Regions from separate parts of the Agarivorans litoreus genome, predicted to be linked through region 1. Evidence: predicted binding sites of a transcription regulator. Region 1 holds the regulator's gene; each other region holds the start of a gene.
The links. Region 1 encodes sigma-54, which starts transcription at its own class of promoters, with help from an activator protein. Its sites were predicted from a motif close to GTTGGCACGNNNNTNGNNT; they were not measured.
Positions count from the first base shown of each region.

Region 1 (6,539 bases):
TGCGGCTACGTCATTTTCGGCCATGGATACATGGATGGTCTCTGCGTTCCCATCCATTACTTCTCGAACATTAACATTGGGATTTACCGTAAGCAGAGTTGATAGTGGAATGTCGCCCAGTAGCAAGTCATCTTCGTCAACTACGTATAGGGCGTCTGTAGCCTCTGGTAGTTCGCCACGCAAACGTAAGTAGCGCAATACCACATCGATACTTACGTCGGCCCGCAAGGTAATGGTATCGGTATTCATGATACTGCCTGCAGTATCTTCAGGATAAGCTAGAGCCGCCTCTACGCGATGGCGGTCTTGGCTATCCATTTGCTCAAGAACTTCTTGGTATACGCTGTCGGACAGGCTTCTAAGTACATAAGCAATGTCGTCGGTGTCCATGCCTTCAGTTGCAGCTGCCAGTGTTTCTGGCTCCATTAACTGAAGTACCCCTTCCATTACATCTTCGTTTAGCTCTTCGAGGATTTCACCGTGTTGCTCAGGATCGGTGAGTTGCCATAACACTTCGCGGCCAGCTGGTGGGCTAGACTCCAAAAGCAGCGCTACATCACAGGGGGGCATTTGATGAAGCATGCGCCTAACATGCACAAACATACCACTGTCGAGGGCTTGATTTAGCTCCTGTAAGCGTTTGTGCTGATTAGGGTTTAACTCCATCTCTTCTGGCATAAGCGATCCCTACTGTTATTTTGCTATGTGCTGCTTGCTAATTGTAGCTTGGCTTTGTTGTGAATTGGTTTATTCTTCATTGAAGTTTGCTTCTATCAGAGCTTGAACAGCGTCTAGGGCAGCTTCTGCATCAGCACCTTCTGATACTATGGTTAGGGTGCTTCCTTGCGCACTGGCGAGTACCAATAAACCCATAACACTGGCAGCTGAAGCTGTTTTCTCGCCGTCGATAATGCTGAGCTCAGCGTCAAATTGCTGAGCCAGCTCAACCAACTTGGTGGCTGGGCGAGCGTGCAGCCCCAATTTGTTTTTAACGACTACTTGTCTAGTGAGCTTCAAGGCGGTGTTCCAAAGTTCGGTGGCGTCGTTGCACCTTGCGCTGTGCGCTAAAGTGGCTAGCCAGTTGTTCAGCCACATACACCGAACGGTGTTGCCCGCCAGTACAACCAATCGCAATGGTTAAGTAGGCACGATTGTTAGCTTCCAAATGCGGTAACCAAGATTGCAATAGCTGACTAATCTGCTCGATATATTGGGTAACTAGAGGTTGTGCAGCCAAGTATTCTTGTACGGCTTTATCTAAGCCGGTAAGTGGACGCAGCTCCTCTTGCCAATGCGGGTTAGGTAAAAAACGCGCATCAAACATATAGTCGGCATCGTTAGGTACACCATTTTTAAATCCAAAGGATTCGAAAACCAAGATTAGCTGTTGCTGTTGATCGCCTGTAACACGCGAGCGAATCAAGCCGCTTAGCTCATGTACCGATAAACGGGAAGTATCGATACGCAAATCTGCATTTCTAGAAATGGGGGCTAATAGCTCGGTTTCTGATTCAATCGCTTCAGCTAAGGATAAGTTGCTTTGACTAAGCGGGTGTACCCTGCGTGTCTCGCTGTAACGGCGGATTAGCGCTTCATCTTTCGCATCTAAAAAAATGCTTAACAGATTGATGTCAGGTCCTGCATCGCGTATTAGCTGTCCTACCGGTGATAACTCATCGGGAAGGTTTCGAATATCAATGCTAATTGCTACTTTAGAATAGGTTTTTTTTAAGTTGTCGATAAGTGATTGCCAAAGTACAACCGGCAAGTTATCGACACAGTAGTAGCCGAGATCTTCTAATACTCTTAAGGCGACGGTTTTTCCTGAACCCGAGCGCCCACTAACGATGATCAGTTCCATGATAACCCCTAAGGCTGATTAGCCTATTAGGCTACCATGATGTCGTACAATTCGTCATCACTTTGTGCACAACGAAGTTGTTTACATATTTGCTTATCGTTAAGTTTTTCAGCGACTTGAGCAAGAGTATTAAGATGTTGCTTACATTGATCTTCGGGTACTAGTAATGCAAATACTAAGTCAACCGGCTTGTTATCAATAGCATCGAAAGAAATGGGGGGATCGCAACGCAAGAAAACCGCAGTGGCTTGATGTTGGTTGTCAATACGGCCATGAGGAATTGCAATGCCTTGGCCAATACCAGTACTGCCCATCTTTTCTCGATTTAACAAGCTTTCGAAAATGCATTGGGTAGTAGTATCAAGCTGTTTGGCAGCCAGCTCGCTGACTATTTCTAGGGCGCGCTTTTTTGAAGAGCATTGAACTGCACTTTGAGTGCAGTTCAAGCTAAGTACTTTGTTTAGTTGCATAAGGTTGGTTAACGTTTGTTAAGTTTTTCTTTATGTTTGATGACTTGGCGATCAAGTTTATCAATCAGGCTGTCTATGGCAGCATACATGTCAGAGTGCTCAGAGGTGGCAAATACTTCGCCGCCGTTTAAATGTAATGTAGCTTCAGCAATTTGGTTCAGCTTTTCGACGTTGAGGATGACGTGAACATTATTGATTTGATCGAATCGTCGGGTGAGTTTGGCAAACTTGCTGTGGACATATTCTTTCAAAGATTCAGTTATTTCTACGTGGTGTCCAGTAAGGTTAATTTGCATAGATATCTTCCCCTTTTTAGTGGCCTTAAATAAGGCTCTTTCGTTGGTTAGAAGGTGGAATTGCTAAAGATTCACGATATTTAGCAATTGTACGTCTTGCCACCTTGATCCCCTGATCTGCCAAAATATCAGCAATTTTGCTGTCGCTGAGTGGTTTACTGGTATTTTCGGCAGCTACCAGTTTCTTGATTAATGCACGAATAGCGGTTGATGAACACTCACCTCCACCATCGGTAGCCACATGGCTAGAAAAGAAATACTTAAGCTCGAAGATACCGCGCGGTGTGTGCATGAACTTTTGGGTGGTTACTCGGGAAATAGTGGATTCATGCATTTCTACAGCTTCTGCAACATCGTTCAGTACCATTGGCTTCATGGCTTCTTCGCCATATTCAAAAAACGCCTGTTGATGATGAACAATGCAGTTGGATACTTTTAATAGGGTTTCGTTGCGGCTCTCGATACTTTTAATAAACCACTTGGCTTCTTGTAAGTGGCTACGAATAAACTGGGTATCGTTAGCGTTGGTGGAGGTTTTACTTAAAGATGCATAATGGGAGTTAACCCGTAACTTAGGCATTGCATCTGGGTTGAGTTCTACCACCCAGCGTCCTTGGCGCTTAACAACCGATACATCTGGGATAATATACTGGGCTTGGTTAGGCTCAACTGCGTTACCAGGCCGAGGTTCAAGCGTATGAATCAAACGCATAACTTCGCGTAACTGGTCTTCTTTAAGTTTGGTTTTACGGGCTAATAGACGAAAATCGCGATTAGCTAATACATCAATGTGATTTGAAACTACGTCTTTGGCTTCATTTAGCCAAGGTGTGTCTTCGGCAAAGCGACTTAATTGGATTAGTAAACACTCTTGCAGCGAGCGCGCTGCTATACCAACCGGGTCAAAATGCTGAATGCGCTTAAGCACCGCTTCTACTTCATCCAGCTCTACATCTAAGTCATTGTTATCGCTTGAACGTAAGCCTTCCAGTAGCTGCTCACAGTCTTGAGTGAGGTAGCCCGATTCATCTACCGCATCAATAATGGCTAAAGCAATAGCTTGGTCTACTTCACTAAATGGAGTGAGTTGCATTTGCCACAATAAGTGGTCTTGCAATGAGTCGACAGTTTCGCCCTGAAACACCATGTCGTTGTCGTCGCTGATGGCATTGCCAGATGAGCTGGCCGGAGCAGAACTAGCGCTGTAGATATCGTCCCAAGTAGAGTCAACAGGGAGGTCGTCAGAAACAGTTTCTTGATTAATGGCATCGCCTGCTTCAATTTGACTGTTGTCTATGTCCGCAGTGGATTCGGCCTCGGTAGACTTCTCATTAGTAGATTTAGCGTCGTTTGCGTCACTATCATTGGCATGAGACTCATCCGCCTCAAGCAGAGGGTTACTTTCCAGAGCCTCTTGGATCTCTTGCTGTAAATCCAGTGTTGAAAGCTGGAGTAAGCGAATGGCCTGTTGTAACTGGGGGGTCATGGTTAACTGCTGACCAAGACGCAACTGCAAAGATGCTTTCATTAACTACCGCTGTTCCTTCTTTTTATTGTCTTTTTTAAACTTGCACTTTAACTATAGCTTGAATTGTTCCCCGAGATAAACTCGTTTCACATGTTCGTTTTCGAGAATTTCTTCTGGCTTTCCTGAGGCTATCAATTCACCTTGGCTAACGATATAGGCATGCTCACAAACATCGAGAGTTTCTCGAACATTGTGGTCGGTTATTAGTACACCTAGACCGCGATCACGTAGGTGTTCAATGATCTTTTTAATATCGATAACAGAAATAGGATCTACCCCCGCGAAGGGTTCGTCAAGCAAAATAAACTTAGGTGCGGCGGCTAGTGCTCGAGCAATTTCAACTCTTCGGCGTTCACCACCCGATAAGCTCATGCCTAGGTTTTTGCGAATATGGCCAATGTGAAACTCTTCAAGAAGGTCGTCTAATGCGCCAATTTGTTGCTCTTTATCGAGGTCTTTTCGAGTCTCTAATACGGCAAGAATGTTCTTCTCTACGGATAAGCGGCGAAAGATAGAGGCTTCTTGCGGAAGATAGCCAATGCCTTTGCGTGCACGGGTGTGCATTGCAGTACTGGATATATCGTCATCGTCGATGAGAATTCGGCCTTGGTCACGAGGCACCAAACCCACCACCATGTAAAAAGTGGTTGTTTTGCCAGCGCCGTTTGGGCCAAGTAAACCGACAATTTTGCCGGTCTCTACGTTTAAGCTAACGTTTTTGACAACTTTGCGGCCTTTGTAAGCCTTAGCCAAGTTTTCAGCAATTAGGGTGCTCATTATTGCTGGTCTTCCTTGGGGGTTAGCTCATCAAGCTGTTGAGGCAAGAAAATAGTGGTGACACGGCTATTCTCGTCGCCTTGAGCCACCATTTCTTGTTTATTAATGCTGTATTTGATCATTTTACCCTTTACCAAGCTCTCTTCTTGTTTGAGTTGAGCATTGGTAGTGAGTGTTAGCGTTTGGGTTTTTAAGTCGTAACGCACTTCGTTAGCTTCAGCTTCAATTGGCTTGCCGCTATCAAGTAATTGATAAAACGTTGCGGGTTCGCCTTTAGCGATCATAACTTCGCTGCCTTTTTCTTCGCTACCAATAACGCTTAGTTCTTCGGCGTGCATTTTTATCGAGCCTTGAGTCACCACAACATTATTGTAAAAGGTGACTCGGTTTTCTTTGATATTGACCTGCTGGCGGTCAGCATCAACAATAATTTGTTTGTTAAAGTCGTCTTCTAGTGCTTGTGAACCCCAAGAAAACATAAACAAGCTAGCTGCAAGTGCTAACTTACTCTTGTGGGTTGTGGTAAACCGCTTCGATATCATCTAATAAAGTCACTATTTCGTTGGCTAAATCACCGTCCATGCCAACGCCATACAGTTCGTATGAAGGGCCATATACGGTAACAGGTTGATCGCTGCTCATGGTTTCTGTTTGCAGGTCGATCTCCAATCTTTCGGTAATCAAATCGCGAACATACTCACCACGACTCAAATTTTTAATTACTACATTGTCATTTAAAATGACGTTTTGCTGCTGCTGTACTGTAGCGTGATCGGCCACAATTTGCCATACAGGTTGGTTAGGAGCTGGGTACACTAGTATTTTGGGTTGAGCAAAAGTAGTGTGCTTAAGTTGTTCAAAAAACGCCATTTCTTCTGCATAGATTCGGTAGCGTGGGCTGCCGTTTTCGCCAAAGCTCACACTGTAGAGTTTTTCAGCAACAAAGTTTGGTTTGCTGGCCTCGCGTTTAGCGCTTAGCTGCTTGGTCTCTGAAGGGCTAAGCTGCCATAGCACTATGGCTAGTAGAAATAGGCCAGCAAAGAACCAGGTTGGGCGATTCATACACTCATACCTTGAGCATTTTCAAGCTCGCCTTTTGCTTGCAGTAGTAGATCGCAAAGCTCACGAACTGCACCAAAACCGCCACGGGTTTGGGTGATAAAGTTGGCACTTTGTTTACACAAGGGGTGAGCATCTTGGACTGCCACACCTAAACCACAGGCGCGCATAACAGGTGTGTCTACTACATCATCGCCAATGTAAGCGACTTCTTCAGGGGCTAAAGCCAGTTGCTCGAGCATTTGTTGGTAAGCTACTAGCTTGTCTTGTTGGCCCTGGTAGATACGCGTAATGCCTAAAGCCTGCATGCGCTGTTGCACAATGTTAGATTGACGGCCAGTAATAATAGCGACTTCGATGCCGATATTCAGTAGCGCTTTAATGCCAAATCCGTCGTGGGTATGAAAGGCCTTTAGTTCTTCTCCGTTATTGCCCATATAAATGCGACCGTCGGAGAAAACCCCGTCTACATCGCAAACTAAAAGTTTAATTTTAGCCGCCGCATCAAAATTGCTTTGGCTTACCGCGCCATAGGGCGTGTTTATCGT
Region 1 covers NZ_BLPI01000001.1:2,830,786-2,837,324, forward strand. Annotated here, with positions in the region: gene mgtE (magnesium transporter) at 1-678, opposite strand, end outside; gene K5L93_RS13120 (HPr family phosphocarrier protein) at 748-1,017, opposite strand; gene rapZ (RNase adapter RapZ) at 1,004-1,861, opposite strand; gene ptsN (PTS IIA-like nitrogen regulatory protein PtsN) at 1,888-2,331, opposite strand; gene hpf (ribosome hibernation promoting factor) at 2,340-2,627, opposite strand; gene K5L93_RS13140 (RNA polymerase factor sigma-54) at 2,653-4,155, opposite strand; gene lptB (LPS export ABC transporter ATP-binding protein) at 4,207-4,932, opposite strand; gene lptA (lipopolysaccharide transport periplasmic protein LptA) at 4,932-5,411, opposite strand; gene lptC (LPS export ABC transporter periplasmic protein LptC) at 5,437-5,994, opposite strand; gene kdsC (3-deoxy-manno-octulosonate-8-phosphatase KdsC) at 5,991-6,539, opposite strand, start outside.

Region 2 (6,539 bases), 440 kb from region 1:
CTCCGCATAGCTGTCGTTTGCAATGTACTCATTAGCGACATCGTTAACATCGCTATCAACGACTGTATTAACTGCTGTGGTTACCGTGCCGCTCACAGAATAGGTTTTGCCATCGAGCACTAATACCCGAGCCTCTGCAACTTGCTCTTGACCTTCAAAATCACGGGACGCGCGAACCATAAAAACGCCTTCACTGACATAGGTATGGGATACCGTACTGCTGCCAAATGAAGTGCTTGAATTGCCGTCACCAAAATCCCAAGTCACTTGCACATTTGTTAAGTCACTTGCAGTAGAGATTGCTTGAAAATCAACAGCTAAGGGAGGAATGCCGGCACTTTCTGAGCTTAAAATAGTTAAGGCGGAAGCAGCGTCATTAGTAATCTGAATTACGGTGCTAGAGGTAGAGCTTAGATTATCATTATCTAATACTGTTAAACGGACCGTATAGTTGCCTTCGCTGGCATAGCTTTTAGAAACATTGATTCCGTTTGCGCCGCTACCGTCACCAAAGTCCCAAGTATAATCAACAATAGTACCGTCATCATTCGAGTCACTGCCATCAAATTGAATAAACTGCCCAATAAGCGCTTCACTGCGACTAACGCTAATCACTGAGTTGGGCGAACCAGTAATTGACTCTGAACCCCCGCCCCCTCCACAAGCAAGCAAAGCTATGCTAAGTAATACCGTTACTATCGCTTTCATATAATCCCTTACATCTACTCTTCAGCGCTGTGCACATACTACGCAATATATAATCACAATTATATTAGGGCTTATGTAAAGAAAATGAAAATTTCCCAAATCCATTCAGCATTGTAGTGACCAGAGTCCACCATTTAAGCCACTCAACTTGCTATCAAGCTTTTGCCTTTTCTTGCTGTAATAACTCATCATTCTGAACGGTATTACCCGCCTGCAACATAGCCTTTGGAATAGCCCCTTTAGTAGGAACACTTTTGCCCTCTTGGCTAACGCCGCTTGCAGCGCTGCCAATTTGGCTTGCAGCAGCTACTTGCTGGCTACCCTCGGCAACAATCCCCGCACTTGCTAATGCAGCTTGCTCGGCCAGCTCTTCGGCAGTAGGTAATACTTGAGTGGCACTAGGATCACCCGACATACCAGCAATAAGAGCAGCAGCAATACCTTGGCCTAGCTCAGTAAATTGCTTTTCAATATCGGCACGCAACACGCTTTGCAATAAATCGGTGCCCGCTAAGCCTGCCGCTACTGGATTACCGGAAGCTAAACCCATGCCAATATTCATAGCCGCAGGAGCAACATCCATAATGCCAACATCCACCGTACCCTCGGCTTTGTCGCCAGTGTTCGTAGCTGTCGCCAGCGCTTGTGTGTTTAGCTGGGTATCACTTTTTAGGCTTAAAGCATCTTGTAGCTTTTGAGTAAAACCAGAGCCTGTTTTTACTTCGCTGGTTTGCTGATTGTTCACCTCAATCAAATTAGGCTTATAATCTAAGCTATTGGTTGCCAGTGGGGTGTTGCTATAAGAAGTTGTCATATCCTTCTCCTTTAATATCTATTATTGCGTGCTTTCGGTAAGAGCAAACGGATCATTTGTAACCGCCACCAATACATCACGAATCTGTATGTTGGCCATATCCGAATAGCGCTCAGTCGCTAATACTGCGCGATCAGATTGCACCGATACTACCGTTAGTTGGGTTTGGTCTGCGTTAAATATCGGGCCGCGCAGTCCACCATCTAAATGCATTAAGTATTGCTGCCTAACCAGCTCAAACTTATCACCTTTACGTACACCATTCGTTTGTCCAATGTTGATTACCACCTGTCCGTTATACAGCCCAACTACCGTTGCCAAACTTTGGCGGCAATAGAGTGCACCTTCAACGTCACTAACTGATTGATCAATGTAGGAGTCAATCAACTTGCCATACTCTGAGGACCAAAAGGTTTCACCTGTAACGTCCAACTTCATCGTCACGTCGAATGGCCATTCTCGATTAGACCCGTAATTTTTACGGAGTACTGTTTCACCATTGATACCGTCAATCACGTAGAGCTTTATTTGAAAGTTGCGCAGCTTAACCGTGTTTTTCATGCCGAGTATGTTAGTAGTGGTTTCGTTGTAGCTCGACATATCATTGATCTTGCCAAACAAAATATATTGCACGTCGTACTGTTGAGATAAGCTGCGTGCTACTTTGAGCATTTGCGGTTCTATGTCATTAGCATAGCGACCATCAAACGCTATTTGGCGAGTCATTAAGTGCCGGGCATCAACCCTTTTACTCTTTGATTTAAATCGGTGAAATAAGCGCTGCGAGACTTCTTCTGGTGTTCTATAAACCCCGCCAAGCTGCGCATGTTCGCGCTTCTGCAATTGAAAAGGCCCTACAAACAGTGTTTTAGCGTAGCTATCTTTCTCGCAGGTATTTAAAGGAAATATGTCAGCGGCTACTTTGACCGTCATTTGGTCATCAATGATGGTCTCAACTAATAACTTCATGTCATACACTTCGCCATTAGTACGCACCGTTAGTTCATCGGTTTCTAACACGCCAGACTTCACCACTTGCAGTGACTTTACACTGGCACCGCCGCGGTACATTAAGGTTAACAAAGCATCTTGGATAGCCTGCTGACGAGCTTTATCTACTTGGCCATCGACGATCTTCGCTTGGCCCTCACCTTCCAACCAAATGGCGTAACTGGGTAAAGTAATGCCCATTAGCGTCAGCAGACAAACACAAACTCGTAAAAATTTAGACATAATTAACGTCCTACAGTGGCCACATACTTCCGCCTAGGAATGAAGATAACCAGCCTTGAGTTTGCACGTCAGCGTGATCACCAGTACCACTAAACTCGATGCGAGCATCAGCGACTTGATAAGAGCCAATCGAATTGTCTTCTCCTACATCTAGCGGTCTAACTATACCGGTGAAGCGCATGTACTCTTTACCATTGTTAATAACTAGCCACTTCTCACCGCGTACCACCAAATTTCCGTTGTTAAGAATGTCAACAACCGAAACCGTAATTCTTCCCGACAAACGATGGCGTTGATTAGCATCTGAAGATCCATCGAAATCTTGTTTTTGTTTCATTTCGAGCTCGACCACACGCCCATTGATCGTTAAATTTCCGCCTGGCACTTTAACGGGATCGAGCTTATAGCTATTCTCTTTACCAAGATTTGAACTGGCAGATTTAGTCGCCGTAGCCTCTTCCTCTAATAAAATCGTAATAGTGTCACCAAGCGCAAAAGGCGGGGTATAACTATATAAACTGCGTGAAGTATTGCTGTTGAACATTGAGCCCGTAACAATCACCGGATCCGCTGCCGGGCTGGGTTCGATAGGTGCATAAAAAGGATCATCAGGAATTGGAGAACGGCTATCTGTGCTTACTGTGACTTGCCGTTGATTACGGTCTTCACGTTCTTGAACGCTATCTGCGACTTCCTCAACACCATCTACAATTGACGAACATGCTGACAGCAAAATTACATTGCACAGCATAAAAACTCGGATAATCATTGGGTCTATTCCTAGTTACGTTAGCTTCCGTTTACCGTTCTCTTTCCACTTGCTTTAACCTAGGCCCGAGTTTTATCCCGTTTATTGCAATTAGATACCTAAGGAAACCATAGGCCACAAATAGCAAAGCAAATGCAACTAACGCCAGTAGAAACATATCCTTACGATAATCTAGCTGACAAATCTTCACCTAACCGACAACAATCCGTCGTTTTTGCCGTTTTTAGCTAAGTACGACACAAAATGCAAATTAAATGCCATAAAACACAACAAACTCAGTATTTTATAATGTTTATACAAATTGATATAAATTTTAATTCACTGCAGCCGATACGGCCTAAGCTGAGCTACAAGCTAAGTTTTAGTCAAATAGTCGGTAAACTACGTAAAACAGGATAAAAGCAGCCTTTTTGATTTACTATCTAGGCAAAGATTGCCCACCAACTCTTACCTTGGTTTTAGAAACCAACAGACTTAAAGTAAAAAACAGTTAAAACAATCGGTTAAATACAGCTTCAACGAACTCAATTTTTGCATCTCAATCAAGCTGGATCACTTAGCTCGGAGTTAGCCTTCCAGCAACTACAAACTTCACGCTTACAAGTGGCTTGAGCACTACAACCATCAAGCGCGACCAATGATGAAAGCGCTCTTTAATAAAAATGAGAGATGGTGAAGGGGATGATACGCCTGAGAGACTAAATCGCAGGCAATAAAAAAGCCCTCGTCGTTAGACGAGGGCTTAGTATAGGAGCCTGGCGGTGACCTACTTTCACATGGGGAAGCCCCACACTATCATCGGCGCAGTTGCGTTTCACTTCTGAGTTCGGCATGGAGTCAGGTGGGTCCACAACGCTATTGCCACCAGGCAAAAACTGTTGTCTTTAACATTCGAAAAAGCTGAAATACCTCATGAGCACTAACAAGCATTCATGGTTTCTAAAATAAAGTATCTATAAGCAACACCCTTTAGGTGTTGTATGGTTAAGCCTCACGGGTAATTAGTACAAGTTAGCTCAATGCCTCACAGCACTTACACACCTTGCCTATCAACGTTGTAGTCTCCAACGGCCCTTCAGAGGACTTAAAGTCCTAGTGAGAATTAATCTCGAGGCCTGCTTCCCGCTTAGATGCTTTCAGCGGTTATCAGTTCCGAACGTAGCTACTGGGCAATGCTATTGGCATAACAACCCAAACACCAGCGGTTCGTCCACTCCGGTCCTCTCGTACTAGGAGCAGCTCCCCTCAATTCTCAAACGCCCACGGCAGATAGGGACCGAACTGTCTCACGACGTTCTAAACCCAGCTCGCGTACCACTTTAAATGGCGAACAGCCATACCCTTGGGACCGACTTCAGCCCCAGGATGTGATGAGCCGACATCGAGGTGCCAAACACCGCCGTCGATATGAACTCTTGGGCGGTATCAGCCTGTTATCCCCGGAGTACCTTTTATCCGTTGAGCGATGGCCCTTCCATACAGAACCACCGGATCACTATGACCTACTTTCGTACCTGCTCGACGTGTCTGTCTCGCAGTTAAGCTGGCTTATGCCATTGCACTAACCGTATGATGTCCGACCATACTTAGCCAACCTTCGTGCTCCTCCGTTACTCTTTGGGAGGAGACCGCCCCAGTCAAACTACCCACCAGACACTGTCCGCATCCCGGATAACGGGACAACGTTAGAACATCAACACTACAAGGGTGGTATTTCAAGGTCGGCTCCACGTCATCTAGCGACAACGCTTCAAAGCCTCCCACCTATCCTACACATGTAGGGTCAATGTTCAGTGTCAAGCTGTAGTAAAGGTTCACGGGGTCTTTCCGTCTAGCCGCGGGTACACCGCATCTTCACGGCAATTTCAATTTCACTGAGTCTCGGGTGGAGACAGCTTGGCCATCATTACGCCATTCGTGCAGGTCGGAACTTACCCGACAAGGAATTTCGCTACCTTAGGACCGTTATAGTTACGGCCGCCGTTTACCGGGGCTTCGATCAATAGCTTCGCTTGCGCTAACCACATCAATTAACCTTCCGGCACCGGGCAGGCGTCACACCGTATACGTCATCTTTCGATTTAGCACAGTGCTGTGTTTTTAATAAACAGTTGCAGCCAACTGGTATCTGCGACTGCCAGCAGCTTAGGAAGCAAGTTCCATCACCGCCGGCAGCGTACCTTCTCCCGAAGTTACGGTACCATTTTGCCTAGTTCCTTCACCCGAGTTCTCTCAAGCGCCTTGGTATTCTCTACCCAACCACCTGTGTCGGTTTGGGGTACGGTTTCGTATAATCTGAAGCTTAGAGACTTTTCCTGGAAGCAGGGCATCAACCACTTCGTGTCCGTAGACACTCGTCATCAACTCTCAGCGTATTGTAAACCCGGATTTGCCTAAGTTTACCGCCTACTGCCTTTCACGTGGACAACCATCGCCACGCTGGCCTAGCCTTCTCCGTCCTCCCATCGCAATTATACGAAGTACAGGAATATTAACCTGTTTCCCATCGACTACACTTTTCAGTCTCGCCTTAGGGGCCGACTCACCCTGCCCTGATTAACATTGGACAGGAAACCTTGGTCTTTCGGCGAGGGGGCTTTTCACCCCCTTTATCGTTACTCATGTCAACATTCGCACTTCTGATACCTCCAGCATGCCTTACGACACACCTTCAACGGCTTACAGAACGCTCCTCTACCGAGCATGCAAGCATGCTCCCGTAGCTTCGGTGGTATGTTTAGCCCCGTTACATCTTCCGCGCAGGCCGACTCGACCAGTGAGCTATTACGCTTTCTTTAAATGATGGCTGCTTCTAAGCCAACATCCTGGCTGTCTAAGCCTTCCCACATCGTTTCCCACTTAACATACACTTTGGGACCTTAGCTGACGGTCTGGGTTGTTTCCCTTTCCACGACGGACGTTAGCACCCGCCGTGTGTCTCCCGAGTAGTACTTGATGGTATTCGGAGTTTGCAAAGGGTTGGTAAGTCGGGATGACCCCCTAGCCTTAACAGTG
Region 2 covers NZ_BLPI01000001.1:2,389,841-2,396,379, reverse strand. Annotated here, with positions in the region: gene K5L93_RS11155 (S8 family serine peptidase) at 1-708, opposite strand, end outside; gene K5L93_RS11150 (hypothetical protein) at 863-1,522, opposite strand; gene K5L93_RS11145 (flagellar assembly protein T N-terminal domain-containing protein) at 1,544-2,755, opposite strand; gene K5L93_RS11140 (flagellar basal body L-ring protein FlgH) at 2,766-3,524, opposite strand; rRNA gene rrf (5S ribosomal RNA) at 4,278-4,393, opposite strand; rRNA gene K5L93_RS11130 (23S ribosomal RNA) at 4,505-6,539, opposite strand, start outside.
Region 2: the regulator sigma-54 is predicted to act here: its motif matches at 3,768-3,786, upstream of K5L93_RS11140 (flagellar basal body L-ring protein FlgH).

Region 3 (6,539 bases), 2.6 Mb from region 1:
ATGGCGTCGTAGCCATTTTGTAACCACAAATTACCTTGAGTTTGATAGCTACGCTCTCCCCATTTCTCGGCGACCTTTTGTTTGTTCGCTAAGCCTCCTACGCTGTCTATCCAGCCGGTATCGTCACGGGTAATCGAGCAGAACACCCGCCCCATATCGGAATACAAACAATTACCTTTGGTTAGTTTAAAGGTGTGCTGACATTTAAGGGTATCGGGCGCGTTATAACGCTCTAACAAATCCTTTGGGTTATAAAACAGTAGGCTCACGTTAGAAGCCCCTTCTGGGTTGGTAAAACGCAAGGTTTTACCTGCAGGTACAGTTACCGACCAATGCGCGGCACCGTTTATCACTTCTTGGTAAATAGGTTCTTGGGAAATAGTAGAGTTCATAGATTGTCCTTATTAGGCCACCGACTTATCAATAATCGGCTTCATCTCTTCACTAAAACGAGCAGCATCGCTGTCTTTGCTAATAGGAATATCGAAGGTGACTTGCGCGCCAAAGCGCTCGGGATGCTGCGCATCATGACGATGCTTGTCAAACACCCATAGGCGGTTGCCTAAGCTAAAACCTTCGGAGAGATCGTGGGTAATCATAAATATGGTAAGTTTGTGCTCTTGCCACAACTGATGAACTAGCTTGTGCATGTCTTTACGAATGCCGGGGTCAAGCGCGCCAAAAGGTTCGTCTAGTAACAATATCTTTGGCTTTTTCATCAAGGCTTGAGCAATTGCCAAGCGTTGCTGCATACCCCCAGACATCTCTGTTGGGTATTTATGCGCGGCTTCTGTTAAACCTACTTTGTCTAACATTGCCATTGCTTGGCTGTATGCCTGTTGTTTTGCTTTACCAAATAGACTCGCAAGCACTGGTGCTTTAGCAAATACATCACTTAGCATAACGTTTTGCACTGCTGTTAAGTGGGGAAACACCGAGTACTTTTGAAACACAATGCCACGCTCTGGCCCTGGTTCATTAGGTAAAGGTTCGCCATTTAACAAAAGCTTGCCACGGCTGGCAGTTTCGTTTCCTAATAGCAAATTTAGAAAGGTAGATTTGCCACAGCCAGATGCGCCTACAATGCTAACAAACTCGCCTTCTTCAACACTTAGGTTTAAGCGCTCTAGCACAACGTTGTCGCCGTACTCTTTCCAAACGTCTATGGCTTGAATGATTGGAGTGCTCATTATGCGTCTCCTTGTGTTTTGTGATACCAAGAAAAAGCATGCACCGACAACTTGCGCAGCAGCCAATCCATTACAAAGGCCAGCACACTAATCCACAGCACGTAAGGCAAAATTACGTCCATCGCTAAGTAACGGCGAATAAGGAAGATGCGATAACCCAAGCCCTCTGTGGCAGCAATTGCCTCAGCTGCAATCAAAAATAGCCAAGCACTGCCCAAAGTTAAACGAACCGCTTCGATTAGCTTTGGCAGAATTTGCGGAATAACGACCGCAATTATGGTTTGCCAGCTAGACGCACCTAAAGTTTGCGCTTTTAATATCTGTTCATTAGGCAGCGCATCGGTGCGCAGCTGCAGGTCTCTAATCATAATTGGGCAGATCCCAATGATGATCAGCATTACTTTAGATAACTCTCCCAAGCCAAACACAATGAACAAGATAGGCAAAATTGCCATGGGTGGAATGAGCGAGATGGCAGTAACCAATGGCGATAAAGGTGCACGTACAAATGGCACCATGCCATTAGCAACTCCCACCATTAAGGCCACTAAGGCGCTAATTCCTACCCCAAGCGCCAAGCGAGTTAAACTAGCAAGCGTATCTGCCAGCATTAAGTACTCGCCGCTGCGTTTGCTAGGCTCAAACGCCATGCGGTTAATTGCTTCCACAAAACTCGACATAGCAGGCAATAACTTATCGTTTGGATTGTCTGCTAAGCGCGCCTGTGATGCAGCCATGTATAAAGCAATTAGCAGCAAAAACGGTAGTAGGCCCAACATCAGCCGCACGAAGCGGCTAGGTTTTTTATTAATTATGCGAGTCATAGGCAGAGCCTTATAGTTTGCCTTCGGCAGCCATATCCATGTACTCGGCTGTAAAGCGAAGTTTTACGTTACTTGAATCGCCATAAACACCTGATGGAGTTTCGATACCGATAAAGCTAGCATCTGGTGCACCTTCACCTAACAAACCGTGATGGTGCGAAAACTCGGCTACTTTAGCCATGGTGCTTTTTAAAGTTGCGCTATTGGTAAAATCAACAGCTTCTTGAGGTTGGTAGAACATTTTAGTAGACGCTAATTGCGCATCATAACCGGCCAAATCGGTACCTGATGCTTCAGCCATAAATGCACGAGCTTTCATTGCTGCTTCATCATCACCTGACATCGTGGTCATAATCTCGTACCACGCGCCAGTTAAAGCTTTACCTAGCTTAGGATCTTGCTTAAGCGTATCGGTGTTCACTACTAGCAAGTCGATGATCTCACCTGGGATCTTAGATGAGTCGAACACCATGTTGGTATCTGGCATTGCCACAATTTCGCTTAGTAGCGGATTCCAAGTAGTAACAGCTGTTACATCTTTGGTAGTGAATGCAGCAACTAAATCGGCGTCGGAGGTGTTTTCAACTTTGATATCACGCTCTTTTAAGTCTACTGACTCTAAGGCGCGAGCTAACAAATAATGCGAAACACTTAACTCTACCAAGTTAACTTTTTCGCCTTTTATGTCAGCAAGGCTTTTATCACCTTTAAGTACTACACCGTCGTTACCATTTGAGAAGTCGCCAACAATTAACGCAGTTGAATCCACGCCACTGGCAGCAGGAATAGTTAGTGCGTCCATGTTGGTCATAACTGTGGCATCAAAGCCACCGGCGGTGTATTGGTTAATTGATTCGATGTAGTCGTTCACCTGCACAACTTCGATATTGATATCGTATTTGTCGGCCCACTTATCAACAATGCCTGAGGCTGCACCATAGTCCCACGGCATCCAACCAACATAGATAGTCCAAGCGAGTTTATAAGTAGGTTTATCGGCGGCTTGCGCAGATACAACACTAAGCGCACTTGCGCTAACGATGGTGGCTGCTACTGCCAGGGTACGGAGTGGAGATTTAATTAGGTTTATCATGGTCACCTCAATGTGGTTATGCACTTTAAAATAAAAACATGAGAGACGTATTTATTGTCATCTCCCGGGCTTTTATCCCTCCGTGTAACCTCTATGAGGTTGACAACTCTCGGTCCAGACACTGCATTGCAGCCGGAACCCTAGATGTCTATTGCAAATTTTAAGCGGCTCTTGATGAGGCAGAGCCATACATCTCTCATGTCGCAAAAAGTAAATTGCAATGGCTATGCCAAACTAGCATTACCCCATTTTAGGTACTTTGTACAAATAGATTGAGAATGCGGCGCACCATCTTGGCGCATAAAGATAATAGGCGCACCAAACTGGCAGAAGAAGCAGTAGATTGATAAACCCAGTTGTGAAAACCAAAAAAGCCAGTAGCAAGTGCTACTGGCTTTTTTGAATTGGTGCCCGGGGCCGGACTTGAACCGGCACGTCCTTTCAGACGAGGGATTTTAAATCCCTTGTGTCTACCAATTTCACCACCCGGGCAAAACTTTTCTTTGTAATGGAGGCGGGTCCCGGAGTCGAACCGAGGTCCACGGATTTGCAATCCGCTGCATAGCCACTCTGCCAACCCGCCAAACAGCGTTACAAATTTTGGAGCGGCACATCGGGTTCGAACCGATGACCTCAACCTTGGCAAGGTTGCGCTCTACCAACTGAGCTAGTGCCGCTTTATTCTTTATCACTATTTAGTGCAAGTGAGCTAACAACTAGGTTGCGCTACTCTATATACTCACACTGAGCTAGTGCCGCTTTATTCTTTATCACTATTTAGTGCAAGTAAGCTAACAACTAGGTTGCGCTACTCTTTATACTCACACTGAGCTAGTGCCGCTTTATTCTTTAAACAAATTGGTGCCCGGGGCCGGACTTGAACCGGCACGTCCTTTCAGACGAGGGATTTTAAATCCCTTGTGTCTACCAATTTCACCACCCGGGCGACACGTTTTGTTGTTAACTAGGAGCTAGCCCCTGAAAACGAGTTGTACTTTAACGTATTACAGAAATGAGTCAACGGATTTTTTAAGGGAGTTGATTCAAGTGCTTAAAAAGCGATCTAGGCGCTGCCTTTTCACACCATTCCTGTAATCACACCGCGAGATTCAGCAGCCTTTTCACACTACCAAAGTAAAACACATATCTATAAACAAATGATTTGATGCGCTGATTAATTGCAACAATGAGAGTAGCTGACAAGATGAGGAAAACTTGGGAAGCTTAAGATATAGAATAGATAGAAGAGTTGGTGCCCGGGGCCGGACTTGAACCGGCACGTCCTTTCAGACGAGGGATTTTAAATCCCTTGTGTCTACCAATTTCACCACCCGGGCGACACAAATTTTTAGTATGGAGGCGGGTCCCGGAGTCGAACCGAGGTCCACGGATTTGCAATCCGCTGCATAGCCACTCTGCCAACCCGCCATACTATGTGTGTTAAATTGGAGCGGCACATCGGGTTCGAACCGATGACCTCAACCTTGGCAAGGTTGCGCTCTACCAACTGAGCTAGTGCCGCTTCATACGCTTTACTTGCTAGTATGGAAAAATAGACAACAAGGTTGCGCTACTCTTGATACCCACACTGAGCTAGTGCTGCGTCTTGCGTATTACCTAAGTAATGCGCCTTTAACACTCCAGCGTTGCCGCTGAATGTGCTGTGCATTTTAGCGACCTAAATCTTTACGTCAACTGTCTTTTAATAAGTTTCTTACTGTTCGTTGGATTTTTAGGCTAAAGCTACGATTTATTAGGGTCTGTTGACCTTTGGTGTTGAAATTTTGTTCGAGATAAGCGGGCTTTAATCGCGGCGAGCACATAGAAGCCTAGTGGGCTAAGCAAGAAGTGCTTAACAAAGAGTAAAGTTCGCTTACCCGAACCCTTCGAGCAGCATTTCTTAGCCATTTACTCAGCGTTAGCGAGTGATTATTAAGCCCACTTAACTGCTCACTCACTGCCTTGCCTAAATGGCTAATAAATTGCTGCAAAAACCATCAGCAAAGATCAACAGACCCTAATCATTTTGCTTTAATTCTGGCCACGCCAGAATTAAATAACTCACCATTGACCACAGCGTAAGAACAGTTGCCACATAAAATAATACGTAACTGGCTTGCGTAACTAAAGGGTCTATTTGTGCGGTTAAGCCGGTGATAGCCGCCATTTGAGCAGCTGTTTTATATTTTCCTATCCAAGATACCGCAACGCTTGAACGCTTACCAAGTTCTGCCATCCACTCTCGTAGTGCAGAAATAATAATTTCGCGGGATATCATGATAACCGCCGGAACAGTAATCCAAAAAGTCTGATAATGCTCAACCAACAGCACTAAGGCCGCAACTACCATTGCCTTATCGGCCACTGGGTCGAGAAATGCACCAAAAGGTGTGGTTTGCCCTAGGCGTCGCGCTAAGTAACCATCTAAATAATCTGTAGCAGCCGCTAAGCCAAAGATAAATGCAGCGGCCAACATGCCCCACTCTACGGGAAGGTAAAAAGCTATTAAGAAAAACGGAATTAATACAATTCTAAACGCGGTTAGTATATTTGGAATATTTATCATTATTTTTCATTTATAAAACTACTGCCGCTATGTTGCCTAATCTTGCCTAGTGATGCAACGAATCATAAATTTTTTGCGCTAAAGTAGGGCTAATTCCGGGAACTTTTTTAATTTCGTCAACACTAGCGCTTTTGAGCTGCTGCATTCCACCTAAATGCGTTAGCAATGCTTGACGCCGTTTGGCCCCTACTCCATCAATATCTTCCAACACACTAGTCTTGCGCGCTTTGTCTCGGCGATTACGATGACCGGTTATCGCAAAGCGATGGCTTTCGTCTCGAATATGTTGAATAAGATGCAATGCAGCGGAATCACTGGGTAAGTGAATTTCTGTCATCGCTTTACCAATCAGCAGTGTCTCTAAGCCTGGTTTGCGGGTTGTGCCTTTAGCGACTCCCACCAATAGAGGCATAGGTTCTAGATTTAGCGGCTCAATGCTGGCAAAAGCTGCAGACAACTGCCCTTTGCCACCATCAATAAACAATACATCGGGGATCTTTTCCGCTAACTGGGCCTTTTGGTAACGACGAGTTAATGCCTGCGCCATTGCGGCATAGTCATCGCCACCGGTAATGCCGTCGATGTTAAAGCGACGATACTCAGATTTGTTTGGGCCTTGCCTGTCAAACACCACACATGAAGCCACCGTGCGCTCGCCTTGGGTATGGCTGATATCAAAACACTCCATACGTTTAATTGGCTGTTCTTGCTTAAGCAGTGCTTCAAGTTCGGTGACCCGATGGTGAATGGTGGCTTCTTGGTTTAGTTTGGTTAATAGCGCATTTTCTGCATTGGTATTTGCTAGCGCCACAAACCGCAGCTTCTCTCCACGTTTTGGTTGAGAAAGCTTCACTTTGCAATCGAGT
Region 3 covers NZ_BLPI01000001.1:186,754-193,292, forward strand. Annotated here, with positions in the region: gene K5L93_RS00860 (urea amidolyase associated protein UAAP1) at 1-392, opposite strand, end outside; gene K5L93_RS00865 (ABC transporter ATP-binding protein) at 405-1,190, opposite strand; gene K5L93_RS00870 (ABC transporter permease) at 1,190-2,014, opposite strand; gene K5L93_RS00875 (putative urea ABC transporter substrate-binding protein) at 2,025-3,107, opposite strand; guanidine-I (ykkC/yxkD leader) riboswitch at 3,167-3,262, opposite strand; tRNA gene K5L93_RS00880 (tRNA-Leu) at 3,513-3,599, opposite strand; tRNA gene K5L93_RS00885 (tRNA-Cys) at 3,617-3,690, opposite strand; tRNA gene K5L93_RS00890 (tRNA-Gly) at 3,709-3,784, opposite strand; tRNA gene K5L93_RS00895 (tRNA-Leu) at 3,967-4,053, opposite strand; tRNA gene K5L93_RS00900 (tRNA-Leu) at 4,358-4,444, opposite strand; tRNA gene K5L93_RS00905 (tRNA-Cys) at 4,462-4,535, opposite strand; tRNA gene K5L93_RS00910 (tRNA-Gly) at 4,554-4,629, opposite strand; gene pgsA (CDP-diacylglycerol--glycerol-3-phosphate 3-phosphatidyltransferase) at 5,125-5,676, opposite strand; gene uvrC (excinuclease ABC subunit UvrC) at 5,720-6,539, opposite strand, start outside.
Region 3: the regulator sigma-54 is predicted to act here: its motif matches at 3,323-3,341, upstream of K5L93_RS00875 (putative urea ABC transporter substrate-binding protein).